Regions from separate parts of the Staphylococcus hyicus genome, predicted to be linked through region 2. Evidence: a T-box and tRNA genes for the amino acid it is inferred to sense, from the RefSeq annotation. Region 2 holds a T-box; the other holds one or more tRNA genes.
The links. The T-box of region 2 lies ahead of alaS (alanine--tRNA ligase). A T-box ahead of a tRNA ligase gene usually reads a tRNA of that ligase, here a tRNA-Ala.
Positions count from the first base shown of each region.

Region 1: it has a tRNA-Ala gene. The T-box ahead of alaS (alanine--tRNA ligase) is inferred to sense a tRNA for this amino acid. The anticodon was not compared.

Region 1 is NZ_CP008747.1:964,728-980,161, reverse strand. It holds gene fumC (class II fumarate hydratase) at 1-214, opposite strand, end outside; gene SHYC_RS04615 (hypothetical protein) at 372-776, opposite strand; gene SHYC_RS12350 (SAS053 family DNA gyrase inhibitor) at 932-1,087, opposite strand; gene SHYC_RS04610 (6-phosphogluconolactonase) at 1,106-1,705, opposite strand; gene nagA (N-acetylglucosamine-6-phosphate deacetylase) at 1,723-2,892, opposite strand; gene trmL (tRNA (uridine(34)/cytosine(34)/5-carboxymethylaminomethyluridine(34)-2'-O)-methyltransferase TrmL) at 2,908-3,378, opposite strand; gene queG (tRNA epoxyqueuosine(34) reductase QueG) at 3,381-4,508, opposite strand; gene SHYC_RS04590 (amino acid ABC transporter ATP-binding protein) at 4,674-5,396, opposite strand; gene SHYC_RS04585 (ABC transporter substrate-binding protein/permease) at 5,389-6,846, opposite strand; gene SHYC_RS04580 (PTS sugar transporter subunit IIC) at 6,987-8,045, opposite strand; tRNA gene SHYC_RS04575 (tRNA-Leu) at 8,219-8,302, opposite strand; tRNA gene SHYC_RS12200 (tRNA-Gly) at 8,342-8,416, opposite strand; tRNA gene SHYC_RS12195 (tRNA-Gly) at 8,440-8,514, opposite strand; tRNA gene SHYC_RS04565 (tRNA-Cys) at 8,531-8,605, opposite strand; tRNA gene SHYC_RS04560 (tRNA-Gln) at 8,614-8,685, opposite strand; tRNA gene SHYC_RS04555 (tRNA-His) at 8,702-8,774, opposite strand; tRNA gene SHYC_RS04550 (tRNA-Trp) at 8,777-8,850, opposite strand; tRNA gene SHYC_RS04545 (tRNA-Tyr) at 8,860-8,943, opposite strand; tRNA gene SHYC_RS04540 (tRNA-Thr) at 8,948-9,023, opposite strand; tRNA gene SHYC_RS04535 (tRNA-Phe) at 9,036-9,108, opposite strand; tRNA gene SHYC_RS04530 (tRNA-Asp) at 9,119-9,195, opposite strand; tRNA gene SHYC_RS04525 (tRNA-Met) at 9,206-9,279, opposite strand; tRNA gene SHYC_RS04520 (tRNA-Ser) at 9,302-9,394, opposite strand; tRNA gene SHYC_RS04515 (tRNA-Ile) at 9,404-9,477, opposite strand; tRNA gene SHYC_RS04510 (tRNA-Met) at 9,507-9,580, opposite strand; tRNA gene SHYC_RS04505 (tRNA-Ala) at 9,610-9,685, opposite strand; tRNA gene SHYC_RS04500 (tRNA-Pro) at 9,708-9,781, opposite strand; tRNA gene SHYC_RS04495 (tRNA-Arg) at 9,796-9,869, opposite strand; tRNA gene SHYC_RS04490 (tRNA-Leu) at 9,882-9,970, opposite strand; tRNA gene SHYC_RS04485 (tRNA-Gly) at 9,978-10,052, opposite strand; tRNA gene SHYC_RS04480 (tRNA-Leu) at 10,057-10,138, opposite strand; tRNA gene SHYC_RS04475 (tRNA-Lys) at 10,144-10,219, opposite strand; tRNA gene SHYC_RS04470 (tRNA-Thr) at 10,225-10,300, opposite strand; tRNA gene SHYC_RS04465 (tRNA-Val) at 10,309-10,384, opposite strand; rRNA gene rrf (5S ribosomal RNA) at 10,394-10,508, opposite strand; rRNA gene SHYC_RS04455 (23S ribosomal RNA) at 10,751-13,677, opposite strand; tRNA gene SHYC_RS04450 (tRNA-Ala) at 13,968-14,043, opposite strand; tRNA gene SHYC_RS04445 (tRNA-Ile) at 14,058-14,134, opposite strand; rRNA gene SHYC_RS04440 (16S ribosomal RNA) at 14,220-15,434, opposite strand, start outside.
Region 2 is NZ_CP008747.1:1,319,391-1,334,824, reverse strand. It holds gene SHYC_RS06335 (acetyl-CoA carboxylase biotin carboxylase subunit) at 1-760, opposite strand, end outside; gene SHYC_RS06330 (acetyl-CoA carboxylase biotin carboxyl carrier protein) at 774-1,217, opposite strand; gene SHYC_RS06325 (5-oxoprolinase subunit C family protein) at 1,208-2,233, opposite strand; gene pxpB (5-oxoprolinase subunit PxpB) at 2,223-2,954, opposite strand; gene greA (transcription elongation factor GreA) at 3,319-3,795, opposite strand; gene udk (uridine kinase) at 3,823-4,449, opposite strand; gene SHYC_RS06305 (peptidase U32 family protein) at 4,454-5,719, opposite strand; gene SHYC_RS06300 (peptidase U32 family protein) at 5,757-6,686, opposite strand; gene SHYC_RS06295 (O-methyltransferase) at 6,679-7,323, opposite strand; gene SHYC_RS06290 (DUF1292 domain-containing protein) at 7,588-7,908, opposite strand; gene ruvX (Holliday junction resolvase RuvX) at 7,923-8,351, opposite strand; gene SHYC_RS06280 (IreB family regulatory phosphoprotein) at 8,344-8,616, opposite strand; gene alaS (alanine--tRNA ligase) at 8,680-11,310, opposite strand; T-box leader at 11,349-11,516, opposite strand; gene recD2 (SF1B family DNA helicase RecD2) at 11,542-13,914, opposite strand; gene SHYC_RS06265 (tetratricopeptide repeat protein) at 13,918-14,592, opposite strand; gene mnmA (tRNA 2-thiouridine(34) synthase MnmA) at 14,633-15,434, opposite strand, start outside.

The DNA of each region.
Region 1 (15,434 bases), 350 kb from region 2:
TCGCATCTTTTTTTGCTTCGCTTAATTTACCTAACGCATGGTTTGCTAAGGCAGCACCACGTTTTAACTGTGCAAAACCATATATTACTTCAATAGGCATTTTCTCTTTACCTACTGGAAAATTTTGCTTACTTCGTTGGGTTTGAGCACCCCAATATTTATCTGATGGTACTTCAATTTCACCGAAAGTGTCGTGTTCAATTCTTACTGACATATAAATTCGCTCCCCTTTAATCAATATATATCTTCAATTAAATTATAGCATTAAACAAAAACAAGGTTCAATTGCGTGTATGCTCGCAACGCAAAAAAGATGAAAGCGCTTTTCGCCTTCATCTTAGTTAAGATCAATAATTAAGCATGTCATGTGATTATTGAGAAGCAAATTTTTGCTTAACTGCTTGAACAATTGCAATTGCAGACAGGATGTATAGTATAAAACCAATCGCTAATGTCACTGGGCTAAACATAATTAGATAGCTAAATAGACCTGTTAGCGAAGCATAAAAATCTTTAAGATAGACAAATAATGCAGCAGTAATGGCTGTGCAACATAATACGCTGATAATGATACCCTTTTGGTTGTTATGTATAAATACATTGGCATTCACCTTTTCATCAAACAATCCGTCTGACAGATTCATCTGCATTTGGACAACTTTAAAGAGTATTGGTAAATACAACGTCCCTAACGCAAGTGGAAATCCTTTAATAGATAAAAGATTAATACATGTTGAGGCGATGAGAAGTAGCACCCATTTATGATAAAGTTTCATAGCGCGTCACCTTTCGAAAAATCATTGATGACGTATATTATAATTTATCTTTCTATATAAAACAACGGAACCTCTAACTTATATTTGCGTCACTATAACGTATTAAATAAAAAAATGAGACACTCATGTAAAAGGAGTGTCTCATTTTTAGCGTATTATTGATTTGAACGTCCCTCAGAGTCATGTGATTGGTTCAATTTGTCTTGATCATTTGTTTCAGAAATCTGTTCCATTTCTTTGCCTAATTGCACAAGATCATCGAAATTATCTACCATCTCATTTTCATGTTCGATATGTTTTTCTTCAGACATTACATCACCCCAATTCTTTTATGCATAAAGTGAAGTGAAGTACGCTCTTACATCATCAGGTAACCCTTGCGCAGCAGCTTCATCAAGAATGACATTGACCATACGGTGAGCTTTTAAACTTGAAGGAATAAAGCTTGTATTACCATTGTCTTCATATAATTTTTTAATGACATCCGCTTTTTCACTTCCTGTCACAACAACAAAAATTTCACGTGCAGGCTTTAAACCATTCGTAACAGGAATACCAAATTCACCTTTATTATTGATTGAAACAACTTGCAATGTAAGTTTGCCTTTATTGTCTTTCGTTTTCGCTTTACGTTCAATAAATTTTTCAACTTCATCTTCTTCTGGAATTTCATGAATTTGTTTTTCTGGTACACCTAATGCTTTAAAGTATGATGTTTGTTTATCGTAATCTAAAATATGAATTTGACTAAAATCAACCGCATGATCATCAACATTACGCTTTAAATAATCAAGCACTGGTGCCGCTTCCTCATTTAAATGAAACCCTGCGATCGTTGTTGGATTATTATTGAATTGTTTTCTAATGATATCCGCCGCATAAATCGCTGCAGTATCTTTGTCTTTAAAAACTTTAAAGTTCATTGCCATATTCGTACACTCCTCTATTATGCATTCTTGTCATTAACATTATTAAATACATACCCCATCTTGATTGTTTTTAAAACATTTATATCGTCATCTAAAATAACGATATCCGCGTGTTTACCTTCACGTAAACTTCCTTTTTGATGAAGTATATTTAATGTCTTAGCTTGATTATAACTTGTTACACGCCATAAATCTTCTAAGGACTGTTGGGTGAATTCAATTAAATTTTTTAAGCCTTCATTCATTTTTAATATACTACCTGCAAGTGCCCCATTTTCAAGTCGTGCAGTTCCATTGGTAACAGTCACATTTTGTCCGCCTAAATCGTATACCCCAGGCCCTAATCCTTTAGCACGCATTGCATCAGTGATTAAATACATATGCGATGTGCCTTTCATTTTAAATGCAATATCAACAGAAGCTGGATGAGAGTGTATGCCATCTCCTATGAGTTCACAACGTAAAAATGGGTTTGTCCATGCTGCTCCAAACACACCTGGATTTCGATGCGTATAAGGCGTAGCAGCATTGTACAAATGTGTCACATGTTTAACACCACATTGAACTGCTTCATTTGCTTCATCAAAGGTCGCTACCGAGTGTCCTATAGAAAAAATAATATTTTGACGAAAAGCTTGAATAACGTCATGCGCACCTTCTACTTCAGGAGCAATTGTAATAATTTTAATTAATTGATTCGCCGCTTCTTGAAAAGATTCAATTTGAGCAATCGTAGGACGTTGGACATATTTAGGGTTTTGCGCTCCTACCTTATTTTCTGAAATAAAAGGTCCTTCCAAATGTACACCTAGGATTTCTGCTTCTTGTGCAGTTTGATGTTGTTGATAGTGTGCAATCGTATGTAAAGCATCAATAATAGCATCATTGGATTGCGTCATCGTTGTTGCAAGATAACTTGTTGTCCCTTCCGTCAATAAATTTTTAGATAAGTGTTTTAACCCTTCTTCATTCGCATCCATTGCATCTTGGCCATATCCACCGTGAATGTGAACATCAATAAAACCAGGCAAAATATGACTTCCTGAAACATTAATAACTTCAAGATTACCTTCGTATGGCTCATGACCAATTGACACAATAAGGTGATCTTTAACTTTTATATAACCGTTTTCAATGACACCATCTTCAGTATAAATCTTGCCGCCTTGAATAATGTACTCTACCATAGCCGAACTCCTTTTTTATTGTAAATTAGGATATCCTTGTTGTCTTAAAGCTTCATAAATTAAAATTGCAGCTGTATTTGATAAGTTTAGTGCTCTCACATTATCATTCATAGGAATACGCATTGCAGTGTTTTGATACGTTTCTTTAACCCAGTCTGGTAAACCAGTCGTTTCTTTACCAAATATAAAGTAATGATTTGTTTGTGTGTCAGAAAAATCTAAAGACGTGTGGTTTTTCGAACCAAATTTTGTTAATAAGTAATATTCTCCTTCAGTGGATTCGAAAAAAGCTTCTATACTATCGTGATATGTAATGTTTACAAATTGCCAATAATCTAACCCAGCACGGCGCAACATTTTATCATCCGTACTAAAACCTAACGGGCGAATTAAATGTAAGTGGGTATCTGTAGCTGCACACGTACGTGCAATATTTCCTGTATTTGCAGGTATTTCAGGTTGATATAATACAACATGAATTGTCATTTTTATAGTCTCCTCATTTCTAAACCTTTTTTCATTTCTAATTGAACTTCCTCTAATTCATTATCGTACTGCGACATAATAAAGTCTTTAGCCGCATCCCCCAATATTTGACCAATCGCCCAATAAGCTGTCCCTCTTATCATAGGGCGGGGATCATTTTTGGCAACTTCTTTTAATTCTGGTATAGCAGACGTTTCATTGAAATGTGCTAAAGCTATGATTGCATTACGTTGAATTGGTTTTTTTCCACGCCATGCTCCAGCTAAGTGTCCATACGTCTGTTTAAATTCTTTATTAGACATTTGTAAAAGTGGAACTAATTTAGGTTTCAATATTTCTGGCTCAAGAATAATATCTTCTTGTTCTGTATTAATCCCTCTATTTTTTGGACATACTTGCTGACACGTATCACATCCATAGAGACGATTGCCTATCTTATATCGATATTCATCTTTTAAATAACCTTTTGTTTGGGTTAAAAAGCTAATACATTTTTGACTATTCAATTGACCGTCACCAACCAATGCACCAGTTGGACAACGATCAACACAAATGGTACATGTACCACAACTATCCAAAATTTGCTCATCAGGAGGGAAAGGTAAGTTGATTAACATTTCGCCAAGATACGTCCATGTGCCGAGCTCAGGATTAATGACAAAACCATTTCGACCCGTAAACCCTAAACCAGCACGTTCAGCTACAGCACGATCTGACAAAACGCCAGTATCCACCATAGACATCATTTCTGCTTCAGGGACTTTCGATTGAATAAATAGAGCTAAATCATTTAACCTTCGACGCATTATGGAATGATAGTCTTGACCCCATGAAGCACGCGCAAACATCCCTCTTCGCTCACCCCGAACACTTTTCGGTGCACCTTTAAGCTTATTGGGATAACCCACTGCAATCGCTATAATAGATTGCGCTGAGGACATGGACAACTTAGGATCCACTCTTAATGAAATGTCGGATTCTTCAAAACCAGACGCATACCCTTTCTCATGGTATTCAATCAACTTGTTTTTCAGTTCATCAAATGGATCAGCCGTGGTAAATCCAATATCATCAATGCCAATTTGATGTGCATAGTCTATAATTTCTTGTTTTAACTTAACATAATCCATTTCATTCACCTCACAAAGTCACGCTATTATTTTACCATAATTTTATAAGGTCTCTTCAGAAAAATGTTTTTAATAATTCATAATTACTTCATTAAAGCAAGCTCACTAAAAAAAGTGTTCCTTAGAAAACTCTCATCTAAGAAACACTTGATTTTAGTGCCATATTTACATTACACGTTTTAAGAAATTTTGTGTACGCTCATGTTGTGGCTTTTGAAAAATTGCTTCAGGTGGACCTTCTTCTATTACCACACCATCAGCCATAAAAATAACGCGATCACTGACATTTCTTGCAAAATCCATTTCATGCGTTACCACAACCATTGTCATCCCTTCTTTTGCTAATGATTTCATTACATTTAATACTTCTCCTACAACTTCAGGGTCTAAAGCTGATGTAGGTTCATCAAAAAGCATAACTTTAGGATTCATTGCTAATGCACGTGCAATTGCTACCCGTTGCTTTTGTCCACCAGACAACTGACTCGGATAAGCATTTGCCCTCTCCTTAAGGCCTACTCTATCTAATAAATGTAAAGCCTGCGTATTTAAATTCGATTTCGTTCCCTTTTTAAGAAGACTAGGAGCTAAAATAATATTATCAATTACTTTTTTGTGTGGAAATAAATTGAAATTTTGAAATACCATCCCCATGTCTTGACGTAACATATCAATTTTAGTCCCTTTATCTGTCAAATCTTTATTTTCAAAGATAATACGTCCTTGGGAAGGTGTTTCTAAAAGATTCATGCAACGTAATAGCGTACTTTTCCCACTACCTGATGGACCAATAATGGCTACAACTTCACCTTTATTTATATTTAAGTCTATGCCCTTTAAAACATCTTGTTTACCAAAAGATTTGTATAGTTTTTCTATTTTAATCACTAACTTTCAATCTCCCTTCAAATACATTCATAAGTCTAGACAAAGTAAATGTTAAAATGAAATATAAAATTGCCGCTACTAATAATGGCGTAAATGGATCAAAAGAAGCTCCTTGCACAACTTGTGCATTAAACATAATTTCACTAACACCAATGACTGAGATTATGGAAGATTCCTTAATTACTGTTACGAATTCATTACCTAATGCAGGCAAAATATTTTTAATTGCTTGAGGCATAATGACACTCTTCATCGTTTGAGCATAATTTAAACCTAAACTACGTGATGCTTCCATCTGACCTTTATCGACTGCATTAATACCAGCACGGATAATTTCAGCAATGTATGCTGAGCAATTAATGACTAATGCGATTGCCCCACATATAAAGGCAGAAATGTCTAAGCCTAAAACAGCAGTTGTACCAAAATATACAAGAAAGACTTGAACTAATAATGGTGTTCCTCTAATAAATTCAATATACGCTGAAGCAAACCATTTTAACGGTTTAATAGAACCAATTTTCATTAATGCAAATAATGCACCAAAAACTGCCCCGAATACTACACCGATCAATGAAATTAAAATCGTATTTGTTAAACCTGTAACAAAAAAGTTTCCATATTTTGTAAAAAAGTTCCCTTCATCTTTCATAGCGTCTGCAGCTTTGTCTTCAAATTGAGAAATTAAATTCTTTTCGTCCACTTCTTTAATCGTGCGATTCACCTTATTTAATAACTCAGGTGAATTTTTAGGTACTGCAATCGCAGTTTCCCTCTTAGAATCAGCAAAAGAGGCTTTAGAAAAAGTTAAGTCATCATTTTGTTTTAAATAAGCAGTCCCTACAGCACTATCTAGCACAATAGCATCCAATTTATTACTTTTAAGAGACAATATAACTTCTGGAACACGTGTGAGCGATTGTACCTCCGCATCTTGAATTTCAGAACGTGCTAGCTCTTCTTGTGTAGTCTGTTTTTGTGCTCCAATTCGTTTTCCTTTTAAATCATCTAACGTTTGATATTTCTTTTGATCTTTTTTCCGTATAATTACTTTTTGATCAACAACCATATAAGAATTAGAAAAATCCACTTCTTGTTTACGTTCATCTGTTGGCGTCATACCAGAAATAATGAGATCAATTTTTCCAGTCTTAAGCGCCCCTAGGAGACTATCAAATTGCATATTCACTATTTTTAGTTTTACCCCATTATCATCCGCAATTTTCTTAGCTAGTTCTATATCAATACCGGCATATTCACGTTGACCATTCACTGTTCTTTCAAACTCCATGGGCGCGTAATCAGCTGACAAACCAACACGCAATTCCCCTCTCGCTTTAATTTTATTCCATTGATCATTTTGCGATGCTTGTGATTCTGGAATCAACATCGTTGCGAATAACACCATGATGATAATGACAACAGTGATGCACTTCCCTAAGTATTTCATTGAATAACCTCCCTTTAAATAATATTCATTATTATACATTTATGTGTAAGTTTATGCAATGAAAATTTAAAAAAAGAGATAACGCTTTTTTAACGTTATCCCTAAATATAGTTAGGTTCTAAATATTAAATAAAGATATTTTATTGTTTTGGTATTTCAAAACGATAAATATCATCAGAATAACCTGGTATCCATTTTTTACACACTTGATGTACGAGAAATCCTAAGGTAAAAGGAACAATTAAATAACCAAAAGTTAATAATAAAATATTCATTACTGGATCACCTGTCATACGTGAGAACGCATTAAGCGGACCGACTAAACCAGTATAGCCAAATCCTGCAGACATAGGTGTTCCTTTAATACCTATTAAATATGTGAGTGTCCCAGTGATTGCACCATTAATAGCTAAAGGAACCATAATTATGGGATGCTTTAAATAAACTGGAATCATCATTTTAGCAGCACCAATAAACAGTACGATATTAACACCTAATTTATTAACACCTAATGAGCCAAATATGAATGTTACACATGCAGCAACAATCCCCATATTACCAGCACCACTGCCAAGACCATCTAATGAAATTGCAGTGGCAATGGCTACAACTGAAATTGGTGTAACCATGAGCAATGCAAATGTCATAGAAATAAGAATACACATCATTAAAGGATTTAAATCAGTAAATGATTGAACCATAGCACCTATAGCTTGAGTGACTTTACGCACATGTGGTAAAACTGTTAATCCTACAACACCACTAAGTACAGGAATTAAAACAGGTAAAATTATCATCTCAAGTGAACCAAATTTATCTTTTAAAATTAAAAATAAAAAACAAGCTAATATCACTACTAAAATAATATTAATGATATCACCAATACCTTGAAGAAAAATTTGGCCATTTTTATATTGAATTGCACCTGATCCTAACATCGCGGATATGCCAGTTATCACAACACCAGGACCCGAAAATTTAAACGCATGAGCAGCCAGTGCGCCAATAATAAAAGCCATAAATGATTGTATTATTAATACAAGTTGATACATCAGTTCTAATGTAGGTTGACCTTCTTTAAAAAACTTCAAAAATTCCCCTAGTAAGGCATTAGGCAGCAATGCAATGACGACACCCGCACCAACAGCATTAAGAATATTCGTAAAAAATTGCTTTTTTTCTTGATTTGATTTTGGCAATGTTGCCCCTCCTAAAAAATTAATATATCCATCATAATATATTCAAAGTCTCTTCACAATCACAAGTGTACTATTTCTCTATATTAATTGTAGAATTCCACACCATTAACAAACATATAAAATAAAAGGCGAATAAAAAAAGCCGCAGTAGCTGCGACTTTTAAATAATGGAATACCGGTGGTCGGGGTCGAACCGACACGTCTGTAAAGACACAGGATTTTGAGTCCCGCGCGTCTGCCAATTCCGCCACACCGGCAATGTACAAAAAAACTCCCATTTCTTTGGAAGCAAATTTTGGAGCGGAAGATAGGATTTACACCTATACCTCTTTCCGGGAAGGAAAGTGTTCTGAGAGTTGAACTACTCCCGCATGTTTGATAATTATAAATATTATGGAGCGGAAGACAGGATTTACACCTGTACCTCTTTCCGGGAAGGAAAGTGTTCTGAGAGTTGAACTACTCCCGCATAGTTAGAATTAAAATGGAGGCGGCAACCGGATTTGAACCGGTGAATAGAGGTTTTGCAGACCTCGGCCTTACCACTTGGCTATGCCGCCAAAAGGAACTGGGCTAGCTGGATTCGAACCAGCGAGTGACGGAGTCAAAGTCCGTTGCCTTACCGCTTGGCTATAGCCCATTAATTTAAAATAAAGGGCGGCTGATGGGAATCGAACCCACGAATGTCGGAACCACAATCCGATGCGTTAACCACTTCGCCACAGCCGCCATGGCAGGGGCAGTAGGAATCGAACCCACATCAAAGGTTTTGGAGACCTCTATTCTACCGTTGAACTATGCCCCTATGCATATATGGTGGAGGGGGGCAGATTCGAACTGCCGAACCCGAAGGAGCGGATTTACAGTCCGCCGCGTTTAGCCACTTCGCTACCCCTCCATCATGGTGCCGGCCAGAGGACTTGAACCCCCAACCTACTGATTACAAGTCAGTTGCTCTACCAATTGAGCTAGGCCGGCAAAATAAAAAAGTGGTTCAGGACGGAATCGAACCGCCGACACAAGGATTTTCAGTCCTTTGCTCTACCGACTGAGCTACTGAACCATTTTTTAAATGGCGGTCCCGACGGGAATCGAACCCGCGATCTCCTGCGTGACAGGCAGGCGTGTTAAACCGCTCCACTACGGGACCTAAAAAAATATTGCGGGAGGCGGATTTGAACCACCGACCTTCGGGTTATGAGCCCGACGAGCTACCGAACTGCTCCATCCCGCGTTAATAGAAATGTAAATACAAATGGCGGAGGAAGAGGGATTCGAACCCCCGCGAGCCGTTAAGCCCCTGTCGGTTTTCAAGACCGATCCCTTCAGCCGGACTTGGGTATTCCTCCAAAATTATATGGACCTTGCAGGACTCGAACCTGCGACCGAACGGTTATGAGCCGTTAGCTCTAACCAACTGAGCTAAAGGTCCGAATAATCATTTCTATCAACTAGTAATAGTGGCGGCGGAGGGGATCGAACCCCCGACCTCACGGGTATGAACCGTACGCTCTAGCCAGCTGAGCTACGCCGCCGTAAAAAGTTGGTTGATATTAATTTTAAATGGTGGAGACTAGCGGGATCGAACCGCTGACCTCCTGCGTGCAAAGCAGGCGCTCTCCCAGCTGAGCTAAGCCCCCATATAAGTATTATGATAAGAAGTCGGGAAGACAGGATTTGAACCTGCGACCCCTTGGTCCCAAACCAAGTGCTCTACCAAGCTGAGCTACTTCCCGTAAAGCTATGGTAGCGCGCCCGATAGGAGTCGAACCCATAACCTTTTGATCCGTAGTCAAACGCTCTATCCAATTGAGCTACGGGCGCATATTTAAATCATGGTGCCGAGGACCGGAATCGAACCGGTACGGTGATCTCTCACCGCAGGATTTTAAGTCCTGTGCGTCTGCCAGTTCCGCCACCCCGGCAAAATAATGGAGCAGAAGACGGGATTCGAACCCGCGACCCCAACCTTGGCAAGGTTGTATTCTACCGCTGAACTACTTCTGCTAAATGCGGGTGAAGGGAGTCGAACCCCCACGCCGTAAGGCGCTAGATCCTAAGTCTAGTGCGTCTGCCAATTCCGCCACACCCGCATAAATGGTGAGCCATAGAGGATTCGAACCTCTGACCCTCTGATTAAAAGTCAGATGCTCTACCAACTGAGCTAATGGCTCTCACATGGTGCCGGCCAGAGGACTTGAACCCCCAACCTACTGATTACAAGTCAGTTGCTCTACCAATTGAGCTAGGCCGGCTATTAAAATGGTGGAGAATGACGGGTTCGAACCGCCGACCCTCTGCTTGTAAGGCAGATGCTCTCCCAGCTGAGCTAATTCTCCAATATGTATGCTTGGCAACGTCCTACTCTCGCGGAACGTAAGTCCGACTACCATCGGCGCTAAAGAGCTTAACTTCTGTGTTCGGCATGGGAACAGGTGTGGCCTCTTTGCTATTGTCACCAAACAATGTTTTACTTCGTGTCAAACGTTCGCATTCGTCTTCATCGCTACGTCATCACTCAGTTGTTTACGGTAAGTAAACGCCTTCGATCTTTCTTGCGATTCATAGACTTCAAACGTTTTCACTTCGTAAAATACGGTGTGTTAAACGTTCGTATTCGAACATGTCACTTCGTAAAATGAATGATTATACATTCAAAACTAGATAGTAAGTATTGTTTCACAAGCATCACCTTATGAACTAAATTGATTAAGTCTTCGATCGATTAGTATTCGTCAGCTCCACGTATCGCTACGCTTCCACCTCGAACCTATTAACCTCATCATCTCTGAGGGATCTTATAACCGAAGTTGGGAAATCTCATCTTGAGGGGGGCTTCATGCTTAGATGCTTTCAGCACTTATCCCGTCCATACATAGCTACCCAGCTATGCCGTTGGCACGACAACTGGTACACCAGAGGTATGTCCATCCCGGTCCTCTCGTACTAAGGACAGCTCCTCTCAAATTTCCTACGCCCACGACGGATAGGGACCGAACTGTCTCACGACGTTCTGAACCCAGCTCGCGTACCGCTTTAATGGGCGAACAGCCCAACCCTTGGGACCGACTACAGCCCCAGGATGCGATGAGCCGACATCGAGGTGCCAAACCTCCCCGTCGATGTGAACTCTTGGGGGAGATAAGCCTGTTATCCCCGGGGTAGCTTTTATCCGTTGAGCGATGGCCCTTCCATGCGGAACCACCGGATCACTAAGTCCGTCTTTCGACCCTGCTCGACTTGTAGGTCTCGCAGTCAAGCTCCCTTATGCCTTTACACTCTATGAATGATTTCCAACCATTCTGAGGGAACCTTTGAGCGCCTCCGTTACTCTTTAGGAGGCGACCGCCCCAGTCAAACTGCCCGCCTGACACTGTCTCCCAACTCGATAAGAGTTGCGGGTTAGAAATCCAATACAATTAGGGTAGTATCCCACCAATGCCTCCACGTAAGCTAGCGCTCACGCTTCTAAGGCTCCTACCTATCCTGTACAAACTGTACCGAATTTCAATATCAGGCTACAGTAAAGCTCCACGGGGTCTTTCCGTCCTGTCGCGGGTAACCGGCATCTTCACCGGTACTATGATTTCACCGAGTCTCTCGTTGAGACAGTGCCCAAATCGTTACGCCTTTCGTGCGGGTCGGAACTTACCCGACAAGGAATTTCGCTACCTTAGGACCGTTATAGTTACGGCCGCCGTTTACTGGGGCTTCGATTCGTAGCTTCGCTAATGCTAACCACTCCTCTTAACCTTCCAGCACCGGGCAGGCGTCAGCCCCTATACGTCACCTTACGGTTTAGCAGAGACCTGTGTTTTTGATAAACAGTCGCTTGGGCCTATTCACTGCGGCTCTTCGAAGCGTGAACCTCAAAGAGCACCCCTTCTCCCGAAGTTACGGGGTCATTTTGCCGAGTTCCTTAACGAGAGTTCGCTCGCTCACCTTAGAATTCTCATCTTGACTACCTGTGTCGGTTTGCGGTACGGGCACCAATCTTCTAGCTAGAGGCTTTTCTTGGCAGTGTGAAATCAACGACTCGAAGAAAACATGTTTCTTCTCCCCATCACAGCTTGACCTTAATGAGTGCCGGATTTGCCTAACACTCAGTCTTACTGCTTAGACGTGCACTCCAACAGCACGCTTCGCCTATCCTACTGCGTCCCCCCATCGCTTAAAACGAATCATGGTGGTACAGGAATATCAACCTGTTATCCATCGCCTACGCCTGTCGGCCTCAGCTTAGGACCCGACTAACCCAGAGCGGACGAGCCTTCCTCTGGAAACCTTAGTCAATCGGTGGACGGGATTCTCACCCGTCTTTCGCTACTCACACCGGCATTCTCACTTCTAAGCGCTCCACATGTCCTTGCGATCATGCTTCAACGCCCTTAGAACGCTCTCCTACCATTGTCCTAAAGGACAATCCACAGCTTCGGTAATATGTTTAGCCCCGGTACATTTTCGGCGCAGTGTCACTCGACTAGTGAGCTATTACGCACTCTTTAAATGATGGCTGCTTCTAAGCCAACATCCTAGTTGTCTGGGCAACGCCACATCCTTTTCCACTTAACATATATTTTGGGACCTTAGCTGGTGGTCTGGGCTGTTTCCCTTTCGAACACGGACCTTATCACCCATGTTCTGACTCCCAAGTTAAATTATTTGGCATTCGGAGTTTGTCTGAATTCGGTAACCCGAGAGGGGCCCCTCGTCCAAACAGTGCTCTACCTCCAATAATCATCACTTGAGGCTAGCCCTAAAGCTATTTCGGAGAGAACCAGCTATCTCCAAGTTCGATTGGAATTTCTCCGCTACCCTCAGTTCATCCGCTCACTTTTCAACGTAAGTCGGTTCGGTCCTCCATTCAGTGTTACCTGAACTTCAACCTGACCAAGGGTAGATCACCTGGTTTCGGGTCTACGACCAAATACTCATTCGCCCTATTCAGACTCGCTTTCGCTACGGCTCCACATTTTCTGCTTAACCTTGCATCAGATCGTAACTCGCCGGTTCATTCTACAAAAGGCACGCCATCACCCATTAACGGGCTCTGACTACTTGTAAGCACACGGTTTCAAGTTCTCTTTCACTCCCCTTCCGGGGTACTTTTCACCTTTCCCTCACGGTACTGGTTCACTATCGGTCACTAGAGAGTATTTAGCCTTGGGAGATGGTCCTCCCAGATTCCGACGGAATTTCACGTGCTCCGCCGTACTCAGGATCCACTCAGGAGGGTATATGTTTTCGACTACAGGATTATTACCTTCTATGATTAACCTTTCCAGGTTATTCGTCTAACATATTCCTTTGTAACTCCGTACAGAGTGTCCTACAACCCCAACAAGCAAGCTTGTTGGTTTGGGCTCTTCCCGTTTCGCTCGCCGCTACTCAGGGAATCGATTTTTCTTTCTCTTCCTCCGGGTACTAAGATGTTTCAGTTCTCCGGGTCTACCTTCTCACATGCTATGTATTCACATGCGGATAACACGACATAACTCGTGCTGGGTTCCCCCATTCGGAAATCTCTGGATCACAGCTTACTTACAGCTCCCCAAAGCATATCGTCGTTAGTAACGTCCTTCATCGGCTTCTAGTGCCAAGGCATCCACCGTGCGCCCTTAATAACTTAATCTTTATGATGTTTTGGCAATCGTTTGCATTCGGCTTCATCGCGGCACAAATCACTCAGTTGCTTACGGAAGTAAGCGCCTTCGCTCTTGTTTGCGATTCATAGACTGACAAACGTTTTCAAAACATCTGTCATCCGAAGTAAACATTAACCAACATCCACCAGTTATTAATTATTGTGAGTCGTCTGTCGACGACTAGCGATAATTTTTTGTTTCAAGCTTTTCGCTTGTCACTCGGTTTTGCTTGGTAAAATCTATACTTACTTATCTAGTTTTCAATGTACAATTTAAATGGTGGAGACTAGCGGGATCGAACCGCTGACCTCCTGCGTGCAAAGCAGGCGCTCTCCCAGCTGAGCTAAGCCCCCAAAAATTATTTAAATGGTGGGCCTAAGTGGACTCGAACCACCGACCTCACGCTTATCAGGCGTGCGCTCTAACCAGCTGAGCTATAGGCCCCTGTTAAACAACCATTCAAAACTGAATACAATATGTCTTCGTTATTCCGTATCGCCTAAGGCGATATTCCGTATATTATCCTTAGAAAGGAGGTGATCCAGCCGCACCTTCCGATACGGCTACCTTGTTACGACTTCACCCCAATCATTTGTCCCACCTTCGACGGCTAGCTCCAAAATGGTTACTCCACCGGCTTCGGGTGTTACAAACTCTCGTGGTGTGACGGGCGGTGTGTACAAGACCCGGGAACGTATTCACCGTAGCATGCTGATCTACGATTACTAGCGATTCCAGCTTCATGTAGTCGAGTTGCAGACTACAATCCGAACTGAGAACAACTTTATGGGATTTGCTTGACCTCGCGGTTTTGCTGCCCTTTGTATTGTCCATTGTAGCACGTGTGTAGCCCAAATCATAAGGGGCATGATGATTTGACGTCATCCCCACCTTCCTCCGGTTTGTCACCGGCAGTCAACTTAGAGTGCCCAACTTAATGATGGCAACTAAGCTTAAGGGTTGCGCTCGTTGCGGGACTTAACCCAACATCTCACGACACGAGCTGACGACAACCATGCACCACCTGTCATTTTGTCCTCCGAAGAGGAAAACTCTATCTCTAGAGCGATCAAAAGATGTCAAGATTTGGTAAGGTTCTTCGCGTTGCTTCGAATTAAACCACATGCTCCACCGCTTGTGCGGGTCCCCGTCAATTCCTTTGAGTTTCAGTCTTGCGACCGTACTCCCCAGGCGGAGTGCTTAATGCGTTAGCTGCAGCACTAAGGGGCGGAAACCCCCTAACACTTAGCACTCATCGTTTACGGCGTGGACTACCAGGGTATCTAATCCTGTTTGATCCCCACGCTTTCGCACCTCAGCGTCAGTTACAGACCAGAAAGCCGCCTTCGCCACTGGTGTTCCTCCATATCTCTGCGCATTTCACCGCTACACATGGAATTCCACTTTCCTCTTCTGCACTCAAGTTTTCCAGTTTCCAATGACCCTCCACGGTTGAGCCGTGGGCTTTCACATCAGACTTAAAAAACCGCCTACGCGCGCTTTACGCCCAATAATTCCGGATAACGCTTGCCACCTACGTATTACCGCGGCTGCTGGCACGTAGTTAGCCGTGGCTTTCTGGTTAGGTACCGTCAAGATGTGCACAGTTACTTACACATATGTTCTTCCCTAACAACAGAGCTTTACGATCCGAAGACCTTCATCACTCACGCGGCGTTGCTCCGTCAGGCTTTCGCCCATTGCGGAAGATTCCCTACTGCTGCCTCCCGTAGGAGTCTGGACC
Region 2 (15,434 bases):
TTTGCGCTCTTTTTTCATCTGTTAAAGCACTGCAAGGTGATTCCTCGATTAATTTTTGGTTTTTACGTTGGACTGAACAATCACGTTCACCAAGATGAATGTAATTTGATTTACCATCACCTAAAACTTGTACTTCTACGTGTTTTGCAACAGGAATAAATGCCTCTACATAAACGCGATCATCGTTAAAATATTTATTCCCTTCACTTTTCGCTTCTTTAAATAGGCGTTCAATCTCATCTTCTTGCTTAACAATACGAATACCTTTTCCGCCACCACCACTAGCTGCTTTCAAAACAATAGGATAACCTAGTTTTTCCGCTAACGTTTTTACTTCATCAATAGATTCAACTGAAGTGTGGGACCCTGGAATAACTGGCACACCCGCTTGTTTCACAGTTTGACGTGCTGTGATTTTATCACCCATCAGTTCCATTGTGCGCTTTTTAGGACCGATAAAGTAAAGTCCTTCTTGCTCTACTTTTTCTGCAAAAGCAGGACTTTCAGATAAGAAACCATAACCTGGATGAATTGCGTTTGCTTCAGTCATTTCAGCAGCTGCTAATATGTTTCTCATATTTAAATAACTATCTAATGGGTTAGCTTCTCCGATACAGACAGCATGATCAGCAAGTTTAACGTGTAAGCTGTTTTCATCTCCAACCGCATAAATAGCAACAGACTCCATATTCATTTCTCTTAGTGCGCGAATAATTCGTACAGCAATTTCACCGCGATTGGCTACTAACACTCGATACATGTATATCCCCCCTTTATCTCAATTTCACAATGATTTGATTGTGTTCAATATTCTCCCCATGTTCTACTAAAATCTCTGTAATTTCACCTGATGTGTCTGAAGTCACTTCGTTCATCACCTTCATTGCTTCAACATAACCGATAATATCACCCTGGCTAATTTTATCCCCAACTTTAATCACCGGTTTTGTAAGTTCTTTTTCATCTTGTAAATAAAACGTACCTATCATTTGCGAGCGAATGACTTTTTCATCATCAGTTGATTCAATTGTTGACTTTTCAGCCTTTGAGATTTGACTCGGGATCTGTACTTGGTTATTTGGTTTTATATGGTCCCCTTGTTGTGTTTGAACTGCTAAATCTAATTCTAGCTCTATATCATCATCTTTATATTTAAAATGTTTAGCGCCGTATGCTCTTAGTAAATTTAATGTTTGGTCAATTTGTTTTAAATCCATGGTTTACAATCTCCTTTTAATACACTTTTAATTTTTGATTGTGATGGCCTAATATGATTTAAATATCGTTTTGGTTGATTTTGTATTTGGACAATCGCTTGTTGAAGCTTTCTATTTTTTCGGTCAAGTATTTCATTTGCCTCGTTAAAAGTCACCCATTCAAATTGAATGACTTCTCCGGGCCTCTTTTGGATAACATCGACAATATCACAATCAATGACTGTGGCAATTTTTGTATAGCCACCTACCGTTTGTCTGTCATTTAATAAAATGATAGGATTGCCATCATTAGGTACTTGTATACTCCCTAAAGCAACAGGTTCTGAAATAATGTCAGCCGAATCAGAAGGCTTGATAGACGCGCCTCTTAATCTATATCCCATGCGGTCTGAACTATCAGACACTTTAAATTCTATATTTTCAATTTCTTTAATTGTACGTTTAGAAAATGCATGAAGTTGTGGCCCGTCCATGATGCCGATAGGTACATGACTTCTAGGGCTAAAGCTTTGATAATCTGTTGAGCGACCTATTAATCCGTAGTCTAAGTTATAATTGTGAGTCGGTAAAATATCTTTTGCCTTTAATAGACGTCCTTTATAGCCTCCAATAGATGTTCGTGTATGTGTCGCGGCGCTGCCTTCTATCAATGGGATATTGAGCGTATTTGCAAATCCTATGTATGCACGCATACCATTCTTTGCAGTACCCATTTCTAAAATATCACCTTGATCGGCTTTAATAACCGTTTGATGTGGTATTGGATTCCCGTTTAATTTCATATCGAAAGGCGCACCGGTTACAGCAAATAAATTTTGTTTTAAAAATTGAATCGTTGGGCCTACCAATGTTATTTCTAATGTTGGCTGATTCGTCGTATTAAGTAGTGCATTTGCAATTTCAAAACTGGGACGATCCATAACGCCTGCTGGTGAAAATCCTTCTTCTTGATGGCCAAAACGTCCTAAGTCTTGCACAGTAGTGAATAAACCTGGTTTTATTATCTTAATGCTCATCCTCTATCACCACCCAGTCTTTATAATCAATGAGGCCATTTTGAGTATATTTTTTGATGTGTTTAAATTGTTCTTCATTAATAGCATAAAATTTAATTTTATCACCTGGTTGATATAAAATTTTAGGATCTCGATGTATATCGAAAACTTTGATTGGTGTTTGTCCGATTATTTGCCAACCTCCCGGTGAATCTGCAGGATAAAGTCCTGTTTGATTGTTTGCGATACCTACTGATCCTGCTGGGATGTTGAGTCTTGGTTCAGATTTGCGAGGTGTATGTATACTTTTATCAAGTCCACCTAGAAACGGAAATCCTGGCATAAACCCAATCATATACACAAGATAGTAACCTTCAGTATGCGTTTGCACTACTTGGTCAGCGGTCAATGTGTTGTGATGGGCCACAATTTCTAAGTCTGGACCCCATTTCCCTCCATATAAAACAGGTAAATTTACAATTCTACGTCGCTGTTTCGTTGATATTTGGTTAAATGTAAATGATTTTAATTTAAGATCTTCTAATAGCGACTCATACTTAATAGACACGCCATTGAAGTACACTAATAATGCACGATAAGAAGGTACAATTTCTTTAATGTCTGGATGTTCTAATGATTCAATATAATTTTTTACCGCATGTACCTGATTAAATGTTCTTTCATCAATCTTTGGATTAAAATAAATCATAAACGCCTGTTCACTAATCTGTCGAAAATTCATTTTGAGTTCCCCCTTTCTGAAACCCTTTACAAAGTGCCATTTTATCACGATGGAATTAAGCTTAAAATTCAGATTGGAATAATAACATATGTAGCGTACATATCATCTCCAATCAAAATATCATTTTTTCAACTGTGACTATAATTTATAAGTATAAAAAAGTATTTTCACATCCTAAATTATAACAACAAGATAATAAATCATTGTCATTTACCTTATAACATCGCTTTTATCTCATCAACGATAGGATTTGTCTAAAAACCATCACATAAAATAACATTATCATAACATAATTTATAGGACAAAAAATAGAGGTTAAGTTATTCCCGTTTTTAGGGAAACTTAACCTCTATTTCACAAACACCTATTTAATATTAACAATCTTTACATTTATTTCTCCACCATTAGGAAGTGGTACACGAACTTCATCATTTAGTTTTTTGCCTATTAAAGATTTTGCCATTGGAGATTCATTTGAAATTTTACCGTTAAATGCATCGGCTTCAGCTGAACCTACAATTTGGTAGCTCTCTTCTTCGTCTCCAGGTAATTCAACAAATGTAACAGTTTTACCAATTTGAACAACATGGTTATCACCTGTATCTTCGATAATCAAAGCATGGCGAAGCATTGTTTCTATACGTTGAATATCTTGTTCAATAAACCCTTGTTCATCTTTTGCAGCATCGTACTCTGAGTTCTCAGATAAATCTCCAAAACTACGCGCTACTTTAATTTTTTCAACGACCTCAGGACGTTTAACGGTTTTTAATTCTTCTAATTCTTGTTCTAGTTTTTCAAATCCTTCTTGAGTCATTGGATATTGTTTTTGATTTTCCATTTTTGCATCTTCCTTTTACATTAAAAATTAGTCTTGTTTTTGAACTAAGGCTTGAATTTTTGTCGTCATAATATCAATGGCAACTTTATTGCTTCCACCTTCTGGTATGATAATGTCTGCAAATTTTTTAGTAGGTTCAATAAATTGATTGTGCATTGGACGTACAACATTCAAATATTGCTCAACTACAGATTCCATTGTACGATCTCGTTCTTTCGTATCTCTAATTAAACGACGTAAAATACGCAAATCAGCATCTGTATCAACGTATATTTTGACATCCATCATATCACGAAGCGTTTCATTTTCAAGCGCAAATATACCTTCTACGATAATAACATCTTTAGGTTCAAATGCAATTTTTTTATCACTTCGAGTATGAATCGTGTAATCATAAGTCGGTACTTCTACAGATTTTCCAGCTTTTAAATCTTTTAAATTTTGAATTAATAAATCGTTGTCAAAGGCAAAAGGATGATCATAGTTTGTTTGTAAGCGTTCCTCAAAAGTAAGGTGTGATTGATCTTTATAATAAAAATCTTGTTCTATCAATGCAACACTATGACCATCTAAATTTTTCATAATTTTGTTTGTAACAGATGTTTTACCTGAGCCAGAACCACCAGCTATACCAATAATCGTAGTTGAGGACATGCTATTAAACTTCCTTTCGCATCATGTTGTTTTTATAGATGGGTTGATTCACCTTAATTTGAATGATTTGTAATGGATGACGTGCAGCGTCTAATTCATTTCCCTCTTCATCATAAATAACGTCAATAACTTGCTTAAACGTATCGATTTCAGGTCCGAAGAACTCTACTTCTTGACCAGGTTTAAAATGATTGCGCTGTTGAATTGTTGCGAGTTGTGTCTTTTCATCATAGGCAAGTACAAGTCCTATAAAATCAAATGGGGACTTTTTCGCTGACTCATTCCCGAACATTTGTTCTTCGTAGCCTGGCGTTCCTTTGAAGAATGCTGGGGCGGTGTCACGATTCGCACACTTGTCTAATTCAATTAACCATTCAGGCTTAATTTTAAAGTTTTCAGGATCATTAGCATAGGCATCGATAACTTTTCGGTAAACGGAAACAACGGTTGCTATATAATGAATTGACTTCATACGTCCTTCAATTTTTAAAGAATCGATTCCTAAATCCATCATTTTTGGAATGGATTCTATTAATTTTAAGTCTCGAGGACTCATGGCAAATGGTACAGATTGACTATCATCAAAATATAAGTCTAACTCACCATCTTGATCTACAGTTAATAAATCATAATCCCATCGACAACTTTGGCAGCATCCACCTCGGTTAGAATCACGGGCAGTCATATGATTACTTAACGTACAGCGTCCTGAATATGCAATACACATGGCACCATGAATAAAGGCTTCAATTTCAATATCTACTTTATCCTTGATTTCTTGCATTTCCATTGCACCTGTTTCTCGTGCAAGTACAACACGGTCAAGTCCTTCTTCTTTCCAAAATTCAACTGCTTTATAGTTACTTAATGATTGTTGAGTTGATAAATGAATTTCTAATTGAGGCGCAACACGTTTGCACGTTTCGATAATGAGTGGATCAGCTACAATAATTCCTGTTGCACCTGTAGATTCTAGTTGCTTTAAATACGTATCTAATCCTTCTATGTTTTCGTCATGGGCGATGATATTCGTTGTAATATAGACTTTTGCACCATATTGATTCGCGAAATCAACACCTTCTTTTATTTCTTCTATGGTAAAGTTATCCGCATTGGAGCGTAGACCGTATTCTTGACCTCCAATAAATACAGCGTCAGCTCCATAATGTATTGCTATTTTTAATTTTTCTAAATTGCCAGCAGGTGCCAATAATTCTGGTTTTTTAACTTTGGGTGTGGTATTGGGTCGAACAGCCTCCATCACCTTCATCTTCATCTCTCCTATAATCAATTATTATCTTAATGTATTAATACACAGTTTGTTTGTAGAAGAAACCTTCATCAAACGGACGGTGTTCTGGTTGTATCTCTTCAATTGCATCTACAAGCATAAATTTCTCATCTTCATAATCTTCAGGTGATGATGCATAAAAATCTATTGCTTTGCGGTACTGTTTCGTTACGAGTGTAATATAAGCTTCATCATGTAACAATCCGTCAATTTTGAAGCTATCTATACCTGCCTCGAATAACGGTTCAAGCGCTTCAATTAAGCAAATATCATTCGGTGACATAATGTGCGTTCCATTATAATCTTCAAATACAGGATACTTATTGTCACGTTCTTCATCATATAACAACAACTGCGCATCATTATCACGATGTGCTCTTTCGATTTTCATTTGACGCTCTTGGAAGGTGTAGTAATTACCAAGCAACATACGTTTAGATTGAAACATGCATGTCATACCATGAACTTGGACTTCTATTTCAACGTCACTATTCGATTTAATACTTATTATTTCATCCAAACTTAGTTCTCTTGCTAATACAGCTCGTGTTGCACCTCTTTTTCCCCAATAATTACATTGAAAATGATTCGTAACCAATGTTTCAGCATTCCAATGTAACGGAATAGGATCGTTTTGTTGTTTTACTATCATTACAACTGCTGGATCACCAAATATAATGCGATCGACACGTAATTCATGCAAAAATTGTATATAGTCTTCTAGTGCTGGTATATGATAGTTATGGAATATGCCATTAACGGCAACATACACTTTTTTACCAGCAGCGTGTATTTTATGTGTTGCTGCAGTTAAATCTTCTTTATTAAATTCACCTGCAAGTCTTAAGCCAAACTTTTCTTCACCAATAACAAAGGCGTCTGCGCCATTATCGATTAACGTATCTATATGACTTAATGATTTAGGTGTTACTAATAACTCAGTCATGATTATACTCCTTTATAGAAATTGCCAGGCCATCATCCATATTTACAAAATTAGTTTTATAATCCTTTTGTTGAACGAGCCATTGGTTAAATTTTTGAACCTTTTTCACCATTTGTTTTACATTGCGACTGCGGACTACGTCTATATCTGAAACAAAACCATGGTACAGTACATTATCAGTAATGATGATGCCGGTACTTGATAATAAATCTTGATAAAGTTCAAAGAATTTTTGTGATTGTGCTTTTGCTGCATCGATAAAAATCATATCATATTGTCGATCATTCACTGCAGAATATGCTTCTAATGCATCATCTTCAATCAAACGAATTTGTTTTTCATATTGAAATGTTTCGAAATTTTTTCTTGCTAAAGCAATCATTTCTGGATTTCGTTCGATAGTTGTAACATGAATCGATGAATTTACCGAGGCAAAATGCATACTACTATACCCTATTGCACATCCTATTTCTAAAATGTTTTTTGGCTGTTTAATACGTATCAGCTGTAAAATTAAATCTAATGATAATTGATCGACGATAGGTACTTTATGTTTTACTGCATAATCGCGCAATGTGTTTAATTTCGAATCATGAGATTGTATTTTTAAAAAATAATCCTGATTTTTATCAAGCATTACAAGTTCATCCTTTACATTAAGATGCATACATCAAAAAATAAACCAGCCATAGCGACTGATTTTCATTATTGTAACTATACATGAGGTGCATATGTCAGATTGTTATATAATGTTACTTTTAAACATACACCAGTAAAATACTTCTTAAAATTATATCATAACTCATAACATTTTTTAACACTGAATTCTTGTTTAAATGCCATTTTACAAAAAAGATGAGACTGTAATCTATTAAGATTAACAAGCCCCATCTTTTTATATTTATTCTTCTGCTTCATCCAAGTTTGTGTTGACGACTTCTTCAATCATATCCCATTCTTCATCTGATTCTACTGGTAAGAATTTTCCGCCTTCACCAGTTTCATCAGGTTGATTAATCATCGGAATAAGCTCAATCAAATCTTCATCATCTGCTTGAGCGCCTTCTTCTGCGAGAATCACATAATCTTTTTTAAAGCCAGGATGATAGAATTCTAACATTTTTCTATATAAGACTTCATTACCTTCTTCGTCAAATAGCGTTAATAATTCTTCATCATTTTTAATTTCGATTTCTTCGTTATTATGGTTTATATTTGTCATAATTTGCTCTCTCCTTAGTTTAATGAGTCTAAATACCCTTGTAAAATAAATACAGCGGCCATTTTATCAATTACCTTTTTACGTTTAGCTCTTGAAACATCCGCCTCTAAAAGAGAACGTTCTGCTGCCATTGTACTTAACCTTTCATCCCACATCACAATTTCTAATTGTGGCATTGCTGTTTGAAGTGCTTCTTTGTATTTTAAAGATGCTTCACCGCGAAATCCAATTGAATTATTCATGTTTTTGGGAAGTCCTATAACAACAGTACCTACGTTTTCTTTTTTAATAATTTGAATTAAGGTATCTATTCCGAGCTGATTGTCTTGTTCGTTAATATGGAGTGTGTCTAAACCTTGCGCTGTCCATCCCATCAAATCACTAATGGCAACGCCAACAGTTTTACTGCCTACATCGAGTCCGATAATTTTATGTTTAAGCATCTGAATCCTTTTGATGATGTTTTAAATAAAAAGAAACAAGCTCCTCCATAATATCATCACGATCGATATGTCTAATTTGATTACGTGCTTCATTGTGACGTGGAATGTATGCAGGATCTCCTGAAAGTAAATAACCTACTATTTGGTTTACTGCGTTATACCCACGTTCTTCAAGTGTATGATATACATTATTTAAAACATACTCAACGTTTTCTTTAGGGATGTCTTCATAGCTGAATTTCATCGTTTTATCAAAGTTTTCCATTCCTTAACACTCCTTAAACCATAATGTGATTACACTCTTTATATTACACGAACTCGGTATGAATTATAATGTTTTAATATAGTCTTTAATGAATTGTAATGCTGTTGTTATTTTTTCAGGTTGTGTCCCGCCACCTTGTGCCATATCAGGACGACCGCCACCTTTACCACCCACAATAGGTGCCATTTCTTTAATAATATTACCCGCTTTAATTTTGTCAGTTAAATCTTTAGGTACTGTTGCAATTAACGAGACCTTACCATCAACATGACTCGCTAAAATAATGATTGTATCTTGTAAGCGTGACTTAAAGTCATCCATAGTTGTACGCATTACTTTAACATTATCGACTTCTACTTCAGTAATTAATACAGGTAAACCATTAATTACTTCTACTTTATCTTCTATGCTGCCCATTTTCAAGTTATTAAGCTCTTTAGACTTTTGTTCTAATGAACGATGAAGGGATTTTTCATCTTCTTGTAGTTGAATAATTTTATCTAAAACTTGTTCATCTGTTTTCGCCTTCATTTGTTGTTTAATTTGATTAAATTGTTCTAGATAACGTTCTAAATATAAATAAGCCTGTTGTCCAGTAACGGCTTCAATTCTTCTTACACCAGCGCCAGTACCAGACTCACTTGTTATTTTGAATAATCCAATTTCTGACGTGTTTTGAACATGTGTGCCACCACATAATTCCTTAGAGAATGGACCCATGTCAACGACGCGTACGACATCGCCATATTTTTCACCGAAAAGTGCCATTGCACCACCTGCTTTTGCATCTTCGATGGCCATTTCTTTCGTGACCACATCCATACTTTTCCAAATTTCTTCATTTACACGTTGTTCTACAAGTTGAATTTCTTCACTTGTCATTGGTGAGATGTGAGAAAAGTCAAAACGTAATCGATCGCTATCTACTAAAGATCCCGCTTGGTTAACATGGGAACCTAAAACCTGTTTTAATGCAGCATGCAAAAGATGTGTCGCACTATGATTTTTCATAATCGCTTTACGTTCTGTTTCGTTTACGCGTGCTTCTACAATGGCCTCTTCATATACCTGACCAAATTTAATATGTCCTGTGTGTAAATGTTGACCGTTTGGTGCTTTAATAACTTCTGTCACTTCAATCTCAAACGCGTCATTTTGAATAACGCCTTTATCTGCAATCTGTCCGCCGCTCACTGCATAAAACGGCGTTTGATCCATTACGAAATGAATCGTTTGGCCCTCATTTACTTTTTCTTGACGCTCACCATCGACGATAATGTCAGTAATTACACTTTCTGTTTGTAGCGTTTGATACCCTACAAAACGACTTACTGTACGAATTGATTTTAAAACTTCACTTTGAACTTGCATCGATTGGTTATTTTGTCTTGCTTTACGCGCGCGTTCGCGTTGCGCATCCATGTGGGTATTAAAACTGTCCATGTCTATTTTTAAATCCGCATCTTGTGCGATTTCTTCTGTAAGTTCAATTGGGAATCCATACGTATCATATAATTTAAATGCATCTGCGCCGCTGATGACTTGGCGAGAAGATTTTGCATCTGTTATGAGGTCATTCAATATCGAGAGACCTTCCTCTAAAGTTTCATGGAAGCGCTCTTCTTCGGACTTTATCACACGCGCAATAAAATCAGCTTTCTCTTTTACATTTGGATAATACGGTTCCATAATTGTTGCCACTACATCAACTAATTGATATAAAAATGGTTTGTTAATATCTAATGATTGGCTAAAACGAACAGCACGACGTAATAATCGACGCAACACATACCCACGTCCTTCATTAGCTGGAAGCGCACCGTCTGAAATTGCGAAGGCGATTGTGCGAATATGATCTGCTATGACTTTAAATGCGATATCGTGTGTTTCATTTTCCAAATATGTTTTTCCAGAAATTTTTTCAACTTCATTCATAATAGGCATGAATAAGTCCGTCTCATAATTCGTGCGAACATTTTGAGAAATTGAGGCCATACGTTCAAGCCCCATGCCGGTATCAATATTTTTACTTGGCAGTGGTGTATAAGTATGGTCTTTGTTATGGTTAAACTCACTAAATACAAGGTTCCATACTTCTAAATAACGTTCGTTTTCGCCACCAGGATACATCTCTTCAGCTGGATCATCGTGTCCATAATCCTCACCACGATCATAGAAAATTTCTGTGTTAGGCCCCGATGGCCCCTCGCCAATATCCCAAAAATTCCCTTCAATACGTATAATTCGAGATTCGCTTAATCCGATTTCATCATGCCATAAATGGTAAGCTTCAGTGTCCTCCGGGTGAATCGTTACATATAAACGTTCAGGATCCATAGCCATCCAACGGTCGCTTGTTAAAAATTCCCAAGCAAAAGCCACCGCTTCACGTTTAAAATAATCCCCTATTGAGAAATTACCTAACATTTCGAAAAAGGTATGATGTCGTGCTGTAAACCCAACATTTTCAATATCGTTCGTACGAATAGATTTTTGTGCATTTACAATCCTTGGTTTTTTAGGTATTTCACGCCCATCAAAATATTTCTTTAATGTAGCCACTCCTGAATTAATCCATAATAATGAATCATCATCAATTGGCACAAGTGGTGCTGATGGTTCAACCATATGTTCTTTTTCAACAAAAAAATCAATATACATTTGTCGTATTTCACTAGCTTTTAACGTTTTCATCACACATCATCTCCTAAAAAAAATAAGACATTCGCCTCAAAAGGGACGAATGTCTCGCGGTACCACCCTAGTTATGATATTAAAATCATCACTTTAATTTTATTAAATTAGTATATATATAGTAGCGTTCAATGCGATTAATCGTACATCTCAGCACCTGTACGTCTCTGTGAATTAAGGGCGCATCTACTCGGCTATATATTTTTGAATAACTCTATTATATTAAGCGTTTTAAACATTGTCAATTTCCATAAAGTCATAGGGGGTTACATTTTTCATATTAATCATTGGATCTATTTTAAACATCGTCTCTTCACTAAGTTGCACAGGTTGATTTGTTTCTGAATCCGTGTTGAAGTATTGCTCGAGAAACATTTGTTGACGTGTTAATCTTACTTGCCCTTCCGTTTTTATTCCTATATTAAATGCATCTGCGTCACCTAAAAACACAAGTGATTGTTTTGCTCGTGTTAGTCCTGTATAAAGGATTGGTTTTTGGAGCATTCTAAAATATTGTTTAACGATTGGCATAATAACAATTGGGAACTCAGATCCTTGCGCTTTATGGATAGAGGTACAATATGCATGTGTCAATTCCGTTAAATCTGATTTTAAATATGTGATCTCATTGCCTTCATAATCCACAATTACAACGTCTTTATTAAGGGCATTCTCTTTAGCCCAAAAAATGCCAACGATAACGCCGATATCACCATTAAAAATATTATCATTCGGTCGATTAACGAGTTGAAGTACTTTATCCCCTTTCCGATATACGACATCTCCAAATTGAATTTCACGTGTATCGTCATCTTCAATAGGATTAAGAATATCTTGAAGCACTTTATTTAGTTTATGAATGCCCGCATTGCCACGATACATGGGCGCAAGTACTTGTATATCAGACATGTCATATCCTTTTTTAACGGCATTCGTTACCACTTTACGTACGACTTCAGGAATTTGATCAATATGACATGGAATGAAAGAGCGATCATGGAAACGTTCTGTAATATCTACGTTTAACCCCGCTTTCATTTTGTGTGCCAATTCAATGATACTGGACCCATCTTGTTGACGGTAAACCTCTATTAAATTAATTCGTGGCAACGCTTTAGAGGTAATTAAATCCCTAAATACTTGACCTGGGCCTACAGATGGTAACTGGTCTTCATCGCCAACCAATACGACTTGCGCATCTTCTGGAACAGCCGCCATAAATTGATGGAACAGCCAAGTATCGACCATTGACATTTCATCAATGATAATCAATTTGGCATGAATGGCATGATCGAGTATATCTTCAGGCTTTGTGTCTTGATTCCAACCTATTAAACGATGTATCGTCATAGCTTCTAATCCCGTCGCATCATGAAGTCGTTTAGAAGCTCGCCCAGTTGGAGCTGCAAGTACGACAGGATAATCCTCATCACCATAGTCATCATAGTTTAGAGAAATGCCATGTAATGTTGCATAAAGATGTACAATCCCTTTTATAACTGTAGTTTTACCTGTTCCTGGACCACCAGTTAATATCATCAATTTATTTTTCATGGCAGCTTCCAGCGCTTCTTTTTGGGCCTCAGCATAAGAAACACCATGCGTCTCTTCAATTTCACCAATATGCATCTGTATATCTGATTGATCAAAAGTATCAATGCGTACATTATTACTCATGAGTTTATACACATTTTGACTACTTTTTAATTCAGAATAAAATAAGCTCGGAATTGCGATATGTCCGTCATCATCTACTAATCGTTTTTCTTCTATAAGTTGCATAAATACATCTTCTAGCATTGCCGAATCAATTGTTGTTTCATTTTGCTTTGTTAAAAGTACGGATGACTCTTTCATTAGTGTGTCTTTAGGCAAATAAGTATGCCCTTGTTTAATACATATTTCTTCAATTATGTATTGTATCCCAGCTTTTAATCGGTTGGGATGCGTATATGAAATGCCAATTAAACGTGCGAGTTGATCCGCTTTTTGAAATCCAACACCGCGGATATCATATACCAGTTGGTAAGGGTTTTCGTCAATAATTTTTAATGTGTCAACTTTATAAAATTTATAAATATCCATGGCGAGTTTTGCACCGAAACCAAGTTCATTTAAACGAATCATAATCTGTTCGCTTTCTTGATTTTGATACACTTGATCAGCGATTTGCTGTTGTTTGGCTTTGGATAATTTAGGAACTTGTTCAAGAACTGTAGCATCTTTTAAAATAGATTGAATGGTATGATCACCTAATGTATCTACGATAGATTCAGCAGTTTTTTTTCCAACACCCTTAAATAAATCACTTGATAAATATTGTATGATAGCCTCTCTTGTTTGAGGTATTTCTTTTTGAAACGTTTCAGCCTTTAATTGCTTGCCATAACGGGGATGTTCTGCGACTTGTCCCTTAAACGTATACGTCTCACCTTCAACGATATTTGGAAAATACCCAACAACTGTAGCCATATTGTCGAAGTCTTCATTAGAATCTTCAACGTCTACTTTCAGGACAGTGTAATAATTATCACTATTTTGAAAGAGAATGACATCGATGTTGCCTTTAATATATGTCTGTTCAAATAGTGTTGGGTTTTCCACGTCCTATTCCTCCTCTTGAGATTTAATCATGTTAAATGTTTTTAAAGCATGATGACTTAACATGTGATTTGGATCCATTTTAATAGCCTTTGTAAAACCTTCTATAGCCTTATCGATAGCTTCATCTACCATATACTTAGCTAATGTAAGATTATATTGCGCATCCGCATGCGTCTTGTCTTTATCAAGTATTGTCGTTAAAATCGTAATCGCTTGATCAAACATTTCTAATTCACATAGTAATAATCCATATTGAAATTGGACTTCTAAATCTTGAAACGTTTGATCTAATTCAGCAGCACGCATTAAAAATGGTAATGCCTGCTTTTTTGCATCTAAATGATAAAATGACATGCCAATCATATAGTTCGTATCTTTATTATCTAACCCTTTTTGAATCGCCTTTTGGTACAATTTTATTGCTTCTTGAAAGCGTGATTCATTAAAATATACATTTGCAAAATTATAATAAATCGCAGCATTGTTTGAATTAATTGTCAAAGCACGTTGAAAAAACTTCTCCGCTTTTTCAATTTCCCCAGCTTCAGATAACAAGATTCCTGAATTAATATAGTTTTCTACTTGTTCAGGATGTGCCTCAATATTATTAAAACAAGCTTCAAGCGCCTTTTCATATAAACCTTGTTGAATCAATTGATGTATTTCAGTTTGTTCCATAATAGACTCCTTTATAAAAGTACCATTTAATCAAAATCATTTAGACGATGTAACTCAGTTTACCGCTCTCTTTATAGACATCATCAATCGTTGCACCACCAAGACAAATATCTCTATCATAAAAAACAACAGCTTGTCCCGGTGTTATCGCTCTAACTGGAGCATCAAATGTTACGCGTATGGCATTTTTATTTTCACGTGTAACTATGACCCCTGTATCTTTTTGTCTATATCTAAATTTTGCAGTACATTGTAATGGTGTTGAAAGATCAATATCATTTACGAAAGACACATCTGATGCGATTAAGTAATCACTATACAATGCATCGTGATGAAAGCCTTGTTCAACATATAATACATTTTCCTCTAAATTTTTGCCGACAACAAACCACGGGTCGCCATCTCCACCAATACCTAAACCGTGGCGTTGACCAATTGTATAATACATAAGGCCTGAATGTTTGCCTTTTAACTCACCTGATAATGTGCGCATTTCACCAGACTTTGCCGGTAAATATTGGGATAAGAATGTTTTAAAATTACGTTCACCGATAAAACAGATTCCAGTTGAATCTTTCTTTTTAGCCGTTGCTAAGTTTTGTGCCGCTGCTATTTCACGTACTTTAGATTTTTCTATATCTCCAATTGGAAATAAAACTTTTTCTAATTGGCCATGCGTTAATTGATTCAAGAAGTATGTTTGATCTTTGTTGTTATCCACCCCGCGTAGCATTTCAACACGACCATCGTCATTGCGTCTGACGCGTGCGTAATGTCCAGTGGCAACATAATCTGCCCCCAGTTTTAAAGCGTGTTCTAAAAATGCTTTGAATTTGATTTCT